3 regions of the Lysinibacillus sp. FSL P4-0201 genome follow, and region 1 is predicted to be linked to each of the others. Evidence: riboswitches for the same ligand, from Rfam matches in the RefSeq annotation. Region 1 holds a riboswitch; each other region holds the start of a gene.
What was found. A riboswitch is a leader RNA that binds a small molecule or an ion and turns the genes downstream of it on or off. The one in region 1 is predicted to bind thiamine pyrophosphate.
Positions count from the first base shown of each region.

Region 2: it holds a riboswitch for thiamine pyrophosphate, as region 1 does, so the genes downstream of both, thiT (energy-coupled thiamine transporter ThiT) here and thiM (hydroxyethylthiazole kinase) in region 1, are expected to answer to the same signal.
Region 3: it holds a riboswitch for thiamine pyrophosphate, as region 1 does, so the genes downstream of both, thiW (energy coupling factor transporter S component ThiW) here and thiM (hydroxyethylthiazole kinase) in region 1, are expected to answer to the same signal.

Region 1 is NZ_CP151995.1:3,421,193-3,425,411, reverse strand. It holds gene thiD (bifunctional hydroxymethylpyrimidine kinase/phosphomethylpyrimidine kinase) at 1-786, opposite strand, end outside; gene thiM (hydroxyethylthiazole kinase) at 774-1,541, opposite strand; TPP riboswitch at 1,625-1,722, opposite strand; gene MKY76_RS17145 (acyl--CoA ligase) at 1,913-3,496, shown strand; gene sppA (signal peptide peptidase SppA) at 3,683-4,219, shown strand, end outside.
Region 2 is NZ_CP151995.1:3,992,451-3,996,669, forward strand. It holds gene MKY76_RS20190 (hypothetical protein) at 1-112, shown strand, start outside; gene map (type I methionyl aminopeptidase) at 142-897, opposite strand; gene thiT (energy-coupled thiamine transporter ThiT) at 1,060-1,620, opposite strand; TPP riboswitch at 1,754-1,861, opposite strand; gene MKY76_RS20205 (DUF4870 domain-containing protein) at 1,987-2,310, shown strand; gene MKY76_RS20210 (hypothetical protein) at 2,366-2,488, shown strand; gene MKY76_RS20215 (SMC family ATPase) at 2,526-4,219, opposite strand, start outside.
Region 3 is NZ_CP151995.1:901,772-905,990, reverse strand. It holds gene MKY76_RS04275 (ABC transporter substrate-binding protein) at 1-286, shown strand, start outside; gene MKY76_RS04270 (MFS transporter) at 778-1,974, shown strand; TPP riboswitch at 2,041-2,148, shown strand; gene thiW (energy coupling factor transporter S component ThiW) at 2,242-2,742, shown strand; gene MKY76_RS04260 (VWA domain-containing protein) at 2,930-4,219, opposite strand, start outside.

The DNA.
Region 1 (4,219 bases):
CTGTTGATAAGCAAAATGATTAGTGGGTCCATGACCATTTCCAATCGATAAATTAAACATAATAGCTAATTGGATAAATTTTTTAGCTTCTATAATGGCATTTTCCAGAGCAAATCCTTGTCCAAGAAAAGCAGTAAGTGCTGCGGAAAATGTACATCCAGTACCATGCGTATTTTTTGTTTGGATTCGTGGAGACTGCAAAGAAAAAGAACGTCCATTTTTGCAAAATACATAATCAATGGCATAAAGTGGATCTGCTAAATGACCACCTTTAATGATGACACATTGTACACCTAGCTGTAACAAGCTTTGAGCTACTTCTTTCATATCTTCAAAATGATGAATAGATCTCCCAGTAAGTGTCTCTGCCTCGGGTATATTGGGCGTAACAACCGTAGCAAGTGGTAATAAAGTTGAGCGTAAGGCATCGATAGCTTCTTGCTGTAATAGGCTTTCCCCACCTTTTGCAATCATCACCGGATCAACAATCAGTGGAATGTTTAGCTCCCTGATCTTGTATGCAATTGCTTTGATAATTTCTGAGGAATAAAGCATTCCTGTTTTAATCGCAGCGATTGGAAAATCTTCTACTAAGGCCTCTAATTGTTTTTTTATAAAGGAAACGTCAATAGGGCAAACACCTGTTACACCCAAAGTATTTTGAGCAGTTAGAGCAGTAATAACAGAAGTACCAAACACTTCTAATTCCTGAAATGTTTTTAAATCAGCCTGTATACCCGCGCCACCACCACTATCTGAGCCAGCGATTGTTGTTACAATATGCATGAAGCTGCACCATCCTTTGATAAGCGATGTATAGCATTGAGTAAGGCTATTTGAAAATCACCAATGTCTGCAGTAAATGCGGATGCCAGTACACCTGCTTTTTTATAGTAAGTAAGTGTTTCTGTTAATTGTTGGTAAGGATTATGGCTTACACTATAGGCTGCGCCACAAATTGCGCTAAGTAAACAACCTGTACCCGTTACTTCCGTCATTTGTGGATGACCACCAGCGATCCATTGGCTATGCTTGCCATCAGTTATAAAATCGCGTTCTCCTGTGACAATAACAATGCATTGATAGCGTTGAGCCAATGATGTGGCTTCTAATTCCATAGCGATAGTGCCATGACCACTATCGACACCTTTTTGTTGCCAATTTACACCAACTATTGCTGCTAGCTCGCCGAGATTACAGCGAATCACGGCAAAGTGTATGTTTTCCAGTAAGTATCTTACGGTTTCCTTACGATAAGTTGTGGCTCCAACTCCGACAGGATCTAAAATAACAGGAATACCAAGTTTATTGGCTTTTTCACCTGCTAATAACATGGCACTTTTTGTGCGATCATTAAGTGTTCCAATATTAATTAATAATGCTTGAGCAATGGCCACCATCTCCTCTACCTCTTGGTAGTCATCGGCCATTACTGGTGAAGCACCTATCGCTAATAAACCATTTGCTTGAAAATTTGCCACTACATAATTTGTAATACAATGGATAAGTGGTTGCTGTTGACGAATTGTTTGAAAAATCATTGTAGTCCTCCTTTAGGGATGGACGTAAGCATGCAAAAAAGGCTCTTTTTGTGTAAAAATGCACGAAAAGAGCCTTTCATCTGAAAACGATGTTTATTGCTCCCTACGTCAGTATTAACTAACAGGTTCAAAGGGTCAGGTTTTACCTTCTCAACTCTTACGAGTCCCCCTGCAATCTTGCTTTTAGTTGACCAAAATGTACCATACTTTTCATTTGTATTCAATAGCAAGTTTTCCTATAGATAAAATGTGACCGATGCCATATAGGAGGGTATGATAGTTGTCATGACTTTACCGAAATTAAGCACAAACCATTGAAAATGCTGAAAAAAGAGTTTTATAATGTGTCATAACAAAAGGGGGCAATTGCCATGAAAAGACAAGATTTAGTTGCACCAGAATGGTATAACATAGTAGAGGAAATTGAAAAATATGCTCAGGATGCAGCCAAAAATGCTTTAATCATTTATGAAGAAAACCAAGACATCCAATGTATTACATATGCACATTTATTGGAAAAAGCGAATCAAGCAGCACATGTATTCACCAAGCAAGGTTTAAAGAAAGGTGATGTCATTTTAGTAATGGTACCACGTTCGGTTGAAGCATATATTGTGTATATTGCTGCATTGAAAGCGGGTTTAACTATTATTCCAAGTTCTGAGATGTTAAGAACAAAGGATATTGAGTATCGAATTCATCATGCAAATGCTAAAGCAGTTATTGCATTTGAACCCTATATTGAACAGTTCGATAAAGTGGGAAATTTACAAGACATACTGCAATTTGTCATAGGGAATGCACATGAACCTTGGCAGAACATACTTGAAAAAATGAATAATCAACCTACAACCTACATAAATCCTATCCCAACAAAAAGCACAGACAATGCATTTTTAGCCTATACAAGCGGAACAACAGGAAATCCAAAAGCAGCAGTGCATACGCATAGTTGGGGCTATGCTCATTTACGAACAACAGCACCACATTGGTTGGGTGTACAAGAAAATGATATTGTTTGGGCGACTGCAGCACCAGGGTGGCAAAAATGGATTTGGAGTCCATTTCTAGCTACTTTAGGCAGTGGTGCTACTGCATTTGTCTACAAAGGTAAATTTGAAGCAGCTTCTTATTTAGCATTGCTTGAGAGATTCAAAATCAATGTACTATGCTGTACACCAACTGAATATCGTTTTATGGCAGCGCTTGAAAATTTACATGAATATGATTTAAGTGCAATTCGCCAAGCTGTATCAGCTGGTGAGCCATTAAATAGTGAGGTTATTAGAGTATTCTTGGAAGCATTCAAATTACAAGTGCGAGATGGCTATGGACAAACGGAAAATACATTATTGGTAGGCACAATGGTAGGGATGGAAGCGAGAGTTGGGTCTATGGGAAAACCTACTCCTGGCAACACTGTTGAAATTATTAATGATTTGGGCAAACCTGTTACAATCGGAGAAGTTGGTGATATTGCTGTTCATCGCGAAACGCCAGCACTCTTTAAAAAATATTTAAATGATCCTGAACGTACAAATTTACAATTTCGTGGGGATTGGTATATTACAGGAGATCGTGCCTATAAAGATGAAGATGGCTACTTTTGGTTTGACGGACGAGGAGACGATGTTATTATATCCTCAGGCTATACAATTGGCCCTTTTGAAGTAGAGGATGCTTTAATGAAACATCCAACTGTAAAAGAGGCTGCTGTTATAGCGAGCCCTGATAAAGTAAGAGGAAATATTGTCAAAGCATTTATTGTTCTGCGCAATGGTGAAAAAGGTGATGGAGCGCTTATTCAAACACTCCAAAGTCATGTTAAATCATTGACCGCTCCTTATAAATATCCACGTGCTATTGAATTTGTAGAGGAACTACCAAAAACATCTTCTGGGAAAATTAGACGTGTCGAATTACGGCAACAAGAAATCAAACACCTCCAATTATAATCATTTCCTAGGAAATAATGTCGAAAATCAAAGTTCATCAAAGGTATGGACTTTGATTTTTTTATTTTTTTTAGGTAAGGTAATATGAGGAAATACATAGCTTAAAGCTTTTTGTGTTTAATTATTGCAAAAAAATGAAACAAATTGGCAAGTCATACGTATTACGTGTTGAGGAGGCGGAAAGACATGAATGTAAAAAGGTGGGTTGCTTTAGTAGTGGCTGGTGTTCTTTTACTATTTTCGTTAGGAATTAATACCATTTTTGCGCTATTTAAAGCAGATTTCCTAGGTAATTTTGATAGCTTAATGGCAGGTAATAGCTTAGATGTATATGAAAATGTCATTGAAGGGGAGAATTTTGATAAGCGAATTGCTTATTTAAAGGTAGATGGAACGATTCAAGATATCGGCTCAAGTACATTGTGGCAACCAGTTGCCTATGATCATCAATTTTTCTTAGAACAATTGGATAATATTTTATATGATGAGTCCATACAGGGTGTTGTTTTAAGCGTTAATTCACCAGGTGGTGGTGTAAAGGAATCTGCAGATATCTATAAAAAGCTACTAAAAATAAAAGAAGAACGACAAATTCCAATTTATGTATCAATGGATTCTATGGCAGCTTCAGGTGGTTATTATATTTCTGCACCAGCAGATAAAATATTTGCCCATCGTGATACAATAACAGGCTCTATTGGTGTCATCATGCAATCAATTAAC
Region 2 (4,219 bases), 570 kb from region 1:
CATACATAATGGTTTTGATGAGCTACTTGTCACTACAGCCGCTTTATTTTTATGCGGTGTTCTCTTTGTTGGCATTTTATTTATTAAAAAAAATCCTGCCTACCAAAAATAAATTGGTTAGCAGGATTTTTTCATTGCATCCTATTCTTCGTCTAATGACGTTAAGATAATTGGTTTATCTTTTGTTACAATGACTGAATGTTCGATTTGAGCTACAAGTGATTTATCAGGTGTCACGAATGTCCAGCCATCACCTGCTTCTACGATATGCTCTGCATTTGCTGAGATAAATGGCTCAACCGCAAGGACCATACCTTCTTTCATAATAGTAGTATCCCATGCATCGTAATAATTTAAAATATGGTTTGGTTCATCATGTAAAGATTGACCTAAGCCATGACCTGTTAAATTCATAATAACAGTTAACCCATTAGCATTTGCCTCGCGTTCAACAGCTTTACCAATTTGATTTAATTTAGATCCAGCCTTTACCTTTGTCATTGCTCGATCAAAGGCACTTTTAGCAACACGGCAAAGCTTTTCTTTGTCCTCATAGCCATCACCCACAACAAATGAAATACCTGTGTCAGCAAAATAGCCATTTAAAGAGCCTGAAACATCAATATTTACGATATCTCCCTCTTGAATAACACGCTTTCCTGGAATACCATGTGCTACTTCTTCATTGACGCTAATACATGTATACCCTGGAAAATCATATTCTCCCTTTGGTCCTGAAATAGCACCAGCCTCTGCAAACATGCGACCAGCAATTTCATCAAGCTCAAGTGTTGTAACACCTGGTTTTGTGGCAGCTTTCATTGCTTCGCGAATTTCAGCACAAATGCGTCCTATTTTTTTAAAAGCTTCAATCTCTTCTTGCGTTTTTACAATCATGTATAACGTCCCTTTCATCTAATATCTATTCTTTAATATAACATAACTTTTTATGCGTATAACGATAAACGCTTTAAATATTGTATGCTTTCCTACTTTGCAAAGTGCTAAAAGAGTTATTCACGACAAAAAAGTCCCTCCACTCCTGTGAAGGGACTAGCATTAAGCTTTTCTTTGCATTAATTGGGGAGCGGCTGTAAATAAAAGAACACCAACGATAGCCGTTAAAATGGTTGCTGGTAGCATATATGTACCATTGTAGATGATGGAATAGATCCATGCATTTTGGTCACCCGCATATTCGGCAAAAAATACAGCACCAGCGATTGTATGTGCTGTGTATCGTAAGAAGCCTGCGAAAACGGTACCTATGATTATATAAAGTGCCATTTTTGTTTTGTTCATATGTTTAGCAGCGTCTAACACTGGTCCACGTACAACCGCCGCTAATCCTACAACAGTAAAAGCAACGCCATAATCCAGTAATCCTTGTAGCCAGTGCACGATATAAGAACCAAACATTGTTTGCATAACACCCACAAGTAGTCCCGTAGTAAGACCAGCTACTAAGCCCCAGCGAAATGCTATTAACATAATCGGTACCATAACAAGACTAACTGAGCCGCCTTGTGCCCATACTTTAAAGGAAACCTGATCCAGTACGAGACCTATCGCTGCAAAAATCGCAATCTCCACTAGCATTAATAGTCTTTTTTTGTCCATACATATTCTCTCCTTTGTTCCGATGTAGGATACAAGAGCAGGAATAGAAAAGCGCTGATATGTCTCTTTCTGACACCTTTTTCCTTTAAGGACGAAAAAACGATGTCAGGACAGAGCCTCACATCGTACAAGTGTCGGTTTCTATCCACATCCCTACGCAAGCGTTAACTTACAGGTTCGAAGAGTCAAGGCATTACGTGCCCAGTCTCAGCTGACATCATCAGCTCCCCTTGTGGTCGTTACATCTGAATTTATTTGAACACTCTCATTGTACGCAAAGGATTGAAGGATTACAACCTTCCATACATCATTTTTTTGAAACTTTGCTGTTTTTCATGCGTAAATATTTAAAAAGGAGGTACAACTATGGAGAATCAAAAAATTTTAGCTGCCTTTAGTTATCTTAGTATTTTCTTCGCCCCTTTTATCGTTCCATTAATTGTATATTTCGTGACAAAAGACAGTGATGTAAAAAGCCATTCGATTCGTGCACTTGTCTCTCATTTAATACCCTTTGTTTTTGGCATTCTATTCTTTATTGTCTTTGTTTTTTCTACATTTAGTTTAGATCCAACCTCCAGTAACAAGACAGTGATGATTATTTGGTTTGCTTCATTCGCCATCTATGCTCTCGTCTCACTCGGTATTGTGATTTGGAATATAATTCAGGCTGTTCGTGTTATCCGTTAATGTTTTATTTTTAAGTGAAACAGGTAGTAGTAATTGTAAAAGGAGCTGTTTTGGGATGAAAGTATCAAACGTTGTAAAAACTGCCGTTAAGTTAGCACCTATTGTTATTCCTATCGTAAAAAAAGTAATGGCTGCAAAAAAGGGCACAACGCCTACAACCACAACTCGAAAAAAATAAAACGAAGGCGTATTCCTTTTAGAAATACGCCTTCGTTTTATTTCACTTCAAAATGGGTTTGACTATGGCCATTTAATGTTTTTTCCACATGTAAAACTGCTGGCATCGCAGATTTCAATTCAGGTACATGCGAAATAACGCCAATCATACGACCAGAATCCTGCAAATCAATTAATGTATCGATTGCTTTATTTAGTGATTCCTCATCAAGCGAGCCAAAGCCCTCATCAATAAACATCGTTTCAATATGAATATTACCTTGGTAGCTTTGAATCACATCTGCCATCCCCAATGCAAGGCTCAACGAAGCATTAAATTTTTCACCACCTGATAAAGTTTTGACATCTCGTAATTGATCTGTATAAGCATCATAAACATCAAGACCAAGGCCACTTTGCTTCGCATGCTTTTCTAATCTATCTGAACGTCTAAGCTCAAATTGACCGTTTGATAAATGATACAGACGTATATTTGCGGCTTCTGTAATTTGATCTAAGTAGTTAATTTGTATATAACGCTCAAAGGATAGCTTTTTCGAATTTTGTCCATTTAATAATCCATAGAGCTCCTTTACTCGTCCTGCTTCTTGTTCAAGTAAATGAAGCTCTTTCGCTATTTCTTCCACCCTTTCACTAAAGCCTTGGCATGCTTGTATAAAGCCATTCATCTGTTGCAAACGTTTAAATGCTTCCTCATAGGAAATTCGCTGCTGTTCTACTCTTGCTTCCATCGCCTCTAAATCTTGCTTCTCTTTTCCTTGAAGGTATGTAGCCCCTTCGGTAATCTGAATTTGCAACGTGTGTACTTGTAAAGCATAGTCGCTACATGCTTTTCGAAGTGCATCCAATTGTATGGTACTCCGTTTAGCAGTTGCATAAGCCTCATAGCTTTCGAAACCTATTTCTTGCATATCTGCTGAAAATTGCTGAAGCTTTTCATTCATTTTAAGCTGTAATTCCTCAAAGGACTGTTTGGCAATTTCTACAGTTAGTGTTGCATTGCTAGCTGCTTCCTTTGCTGCATGCAAATTTTCTTGACTCACTTGCCAACTTTTTTGAAGCTCTTCTTTCTGTTTACTAACTTCATTAAGTTGTTGCTTTAATTGCTGTAAAGTTGGTAAATTAGGGGGCATCTGCTTAAGTTGTTCGTCTACAACCGCTTGTAATTTTGTCCATTCTTTTATCTGCTCTGCTAAATATTGCTCTAGCTTCATATGCTTATTTCGTAGCTGCTCTATTCGGTCATGCTGATGCTTTATTTTTAATCGCACATCAGCTAATTGATGTTGAATAATTTTTAATGCAGCAATCTCTTGTTCAACTTCATGTAAAGTAGCGGTGATCTGTGGTTGGTCTTCTTGTTTAATATGTTGAGCATCGAGTTGTCGCCATGTATCTTGAAGAAGTTGCTGCGCTGATGCTAAAAATGCCTCTTTCTCCAAATACTTACGCTCGTCTGATGATGCCTTCGCTCTTAATGCTTCCACTTGAGCAAGCTCAATAACTTCCAGTTGCTCATTGTGTGCTTTCTGATGTGTCATACTACCACAAACAGGACAGGGTTCTCCTTCCTTCAGTTGTTCTGCTAAAATACTAGCTTGACTCGCCAGCCATCGTTGCTGCAAAAGTTGAAGAGCCTCTTTACTTTCTTGATAGAGACTTTCTGAAGCAACTACATCCTGCTTAGCTAAATCTACGGCATGTTTATATTTATCCGCTTGCTTGATTAAAG
Region 3 (4,219 bases), 2.1 Mb from region 1:
TGATAATATGGTCATCCCAAAAACATCAAAAAATATTGATGGTGCCCACGCCTTTATTAACTTCATGCTAAGTGCTGAATCAGGTGCTCAAAATGCTGATTTTGTAGGCTATTCTACTCCTAATATTGCCGCTATGGACTTAATGGACGAAGAAGTTGTTTCTGACGAACGCTACTATCCTTCTGAAGAACAACGCGATACATTAGAGGTCTACAAAAATTTAGGACCTGATTATTTAGGGAAATACAACGAATTATTTTTAGAATTTAAAATGAGTATCAGATAATTAAACTAGCGAATTGGTTTTCACACCAATTCGCTAGTTTTTTTCTCTGCTTATCTAACTGTTTATTAAACTAAGAACATTTTCAATCGACTATTTGCATTATTATATTTATAAAATATTTTATCTAAATTTTAATAGATTCTCACATTAGTGTATTTTTGATAGTCCATAACTTCTAACGCTCAACATCGCTACAATTTATAGCCATGCTTTATGCCATTACAGACAGACTCTCCAAATTTTTAATTCTCCCTTTATAAGAGAAGTCCCTCAATTGTTGTTGCTTTACTAATTTATCCTTCCATAGCTTCTTTTCCCTCAACTTTTATGACTAAAATGTATTATTTCATCATGCATAGGTGCGTGGATAAAAACTTTTGTGGAAAACCATTCTAAATATAGAACCAGTACTATAATCTTAACTATTAGCCAAGCAATAATTCTTTATGATAGACTGTACTATATTTGATTACAAAAAGGGGGTTCATTCGATGACCCAGCAGAAGTCCAATAAGGCGGCTTTGTATATTTTAATGTTTAATATGTTTATCGCAATGGGGAGTATTGGCATTATTATTCCTGTCATGCCAGAGTATTTAAAAATATTTGGTGCAGCAGGACAAGTTCTAGGTATGCTAATCGCAACGTTCGCCTTAGCTCAATTCGTATTTTCTCCTATTGCTGGGAATCTTTCAGATCAGTACGGACGAAAAAATTTAATTATTTTCGGTCTTATCGTAACAGGTCTTGCACAAATCGGATTTGGCCTTGCTACAGATGTATGGATGCTCTTTTTAGCACGATTTTTAGGTGGTCTAGGTTCCGCATTTGTTGCACCTCCTATTATGGCTTTTGTCGCTGACGTCACAACCTATGAAGAACGTGGGAAAGGTATGGGGATGTTGGGTGCCGCTATGTCTCTTGGCTTTATGATTGGACCTGGTATTGGTGGCTTTTTAGCAAAGGTAAGCTTACATTTCCCATTTTTCACAGCTGGAGCTGCAGCCATTGTAGCATCTATTTTATCTTACTTTTTATTACCTTCTACCAAACCAAACACTGCTCAACAGAAACAAAAGCAAGACAATCTGGCGAAGCAAATGGCTCGTTCCATACATATGCCTTATTTTGTTATGCTCATAATTATGCTGGTGTTCTCGTTTGGAATTGCAAATTTCCAAACGACATTGTCATTATTTGTGACAGAAAAGTTTAATTACACACCTGTAGATATAGCGATTATATTAGTTGTTGGTGGTGCTTTTGGAGTAGTAGTACAAATGTTTATTATTACACCACTGTTCAATCGTTATGGTGAAATGAAAGTAGTACTAGTAAATTTATTTATTGCATCCGTTGCTATTTTCTTAATATTATTTGTTTCTGGCTTTGCCCTTATTTTAGTTGTAGCAACAATTTTCTCTACAGCAACGACATTAATTCGTCCAGCTGTTAATACACTCATCTCAAAGCTTGCAGAGAAAGAGCAGGGATTTGCTGCGGGCTTGAATAATGCCTATATGAGCCTCGGAAATATGATTGGACCCGCTTTGGCAGGTTTATTATTTGACTGGAATATGAATAGCCCATATATTTTCGGTTCTATCATATTATTAGCATGTTTCTTCCTAGCGCTCATCTGGACAGTGAAAAAAGCACCTCATTTAATGCATCCCGATACAAAATAGTCTGAAAAATCATTGACTATTTTTTGCAGTATGTTACATTATTGTTGATTCACAAAATTGAATGATTTTAACCACTAGGGGAGTCTTTAAAAGGCTGAGACGTATATGGTAATATACGGACCCTTTGAACCTGATCTAGTTCACACTAGCGGAGGGAAGTGGCGCTACTTGCTGTTGTCACTATACACACAAGGCCGCTTCCTATTGTTTAAAGGGGGTGGCCTTTTTATTTTTCCTCACGAACTTTACCAAATAGGAGTGAACTTTATGTCAATTCGTAAATTAACAGTCATGGCTTTATTAGTAGCCGTTGCTGTTGCAGGCTCTACTTTCGTATCCATCCCAACAGGAATCGCACGTGCTTACCCCGTTCAGCATGCTATTAATGTGATAGGAGCCATTATACTTGGACCCGTACCAACAGTTATAGTTGCCTTTGTCACTGCCATCATTCGTATCCTTACTGGAACAGGCTCTCTACTAGCTATCCCTGGTAGTATCATCGGTGCGTTCTGTGCTGCCCTTGCCTATAAATATAGCAATAAAATGTGGTTAGCTGGTATCGGAGAAGTTATCGGAACGGGCATTCTGGCTTCACTTATTGCCGTCCCTTATGCAAAATTATTCATGGGAACATCTGTAGCAGTATTCTTCTTCCTACCAGCCTTTTTAACATCAAGTACGATCGGTGCTATTTTAGGTGTAATGGTTGCGAGTAGCTTGCGTAAAACAGAGCTAGTAAAGAGGTTTAATTCTTCTCTTTATTGAGAGAAATTGAATTATGAGCATTCATTGAGCTGGGGTAGTCCAATTTGGATCGCTTTTCTTCTCTTTATGAGCAAAGAGCCTACTTTTTAGATAATTCTTACCCTCTTTACAAAGGGGATAACTCTTTATTTCAGGGAATATAAAAAGCAGTGCAAAACTATTCGAGTTTGCACTGCTTCCTCTATATTTAAGATCGTTTTTTCATGCCTTTTAACAACTGTGCTACATTCGTGTCTTCTGGTATAGTTTTTTCCTCAACCAGCGGCTCTTTTTTCTTCGCATTCGTTAGGAAATTCCAACCAAAACGTCTTATGGTAATATCAATAAAGAAAAGAAGTATACTCGCTAAGAGTAGCCATGTGACAATATTTTGCCGATCTGCTCCTTTTGTCGTAAAGTCACGGAAGACATCTTGTGGTTCCTTTAAAACAGTGCCTCCTGTTCGTTGAGTTAACTCTTCTATCAGTTGGTTATTTACAGGGAGTAGTTCGTATTCAGCACTATAAGGAACACTTAGCCCTGCCTGATAAATGGCCTGCTTTTCATCTGCTATACGGAAGAAAATTAATCCAGGTTCAGCTTGTACTACAGCTCGAACTTGAGATGCGGAAATGGTTTCAAGTTGTGTTTCTAGCTCCTCCCCTGCTTCATTTACCGCTACAATATCTAAAAATGCGGCTTCATTTGTAGGGTCTGTAATCATAAAGGAACCATCTGCTTCCAATCTTACATCATAGGCTACATCATTGTAGCTTGGTAGCATTTGAGAAATAAGTGTTTGCCAAAATGCTCCCCAATTCTGCCATCTTGCCCAATCTCCAGTCCATTTACCCGTTGAATCAGATGTAAAGGCAAATGTTTTACCAAGACCATATTGCCACTGCGCTAACACAGGATCTTCTTTCTCGCTTTCTGCTACAACAGTAGCCCCCTGTTTTGCCGTTGTCCCAATATATGCATTCATTTGTGGGACACCATTAGCAAACAGTGAGTTCCATCCTGCTGCATTATAAATTGCCGGATAGAATGGATTGTCCTCAATATAGGTGCGGGAAATCATAGCTGTTTCTCGAGATAAAATAGAAGGAATGGTTTGCTCATCTATCACATCATAGAAACGTCCACTGCCCATGTCACTAAGCGCTTCTAATAAGTTCGCATCGGCATCTTGTCCAATCGCTACTGTCGATAAGGTTATACCCTCTTCTTTCCCTTCACCAATTAAATCCTCATAGTTCCCTGCCTGTGACTGCCCATCTGTTAAGAGGATAATATGCTTACGTTGGAGCTTTAAATCAGCAAGGTTCTCGTAGGCTTTAGCTAATGAACTATAGATTTCTGTTCCCCCACCAGGTGTTACTGATAAAATAGTATCCACAGCCTCTTCTTTACTGTTAAGAGGCCCTGTCTCTATAATCTCCCAAGGACGATCATCAAAGGCGATGAATCCTAATGTATCCTCGTCTCGCAACATCTC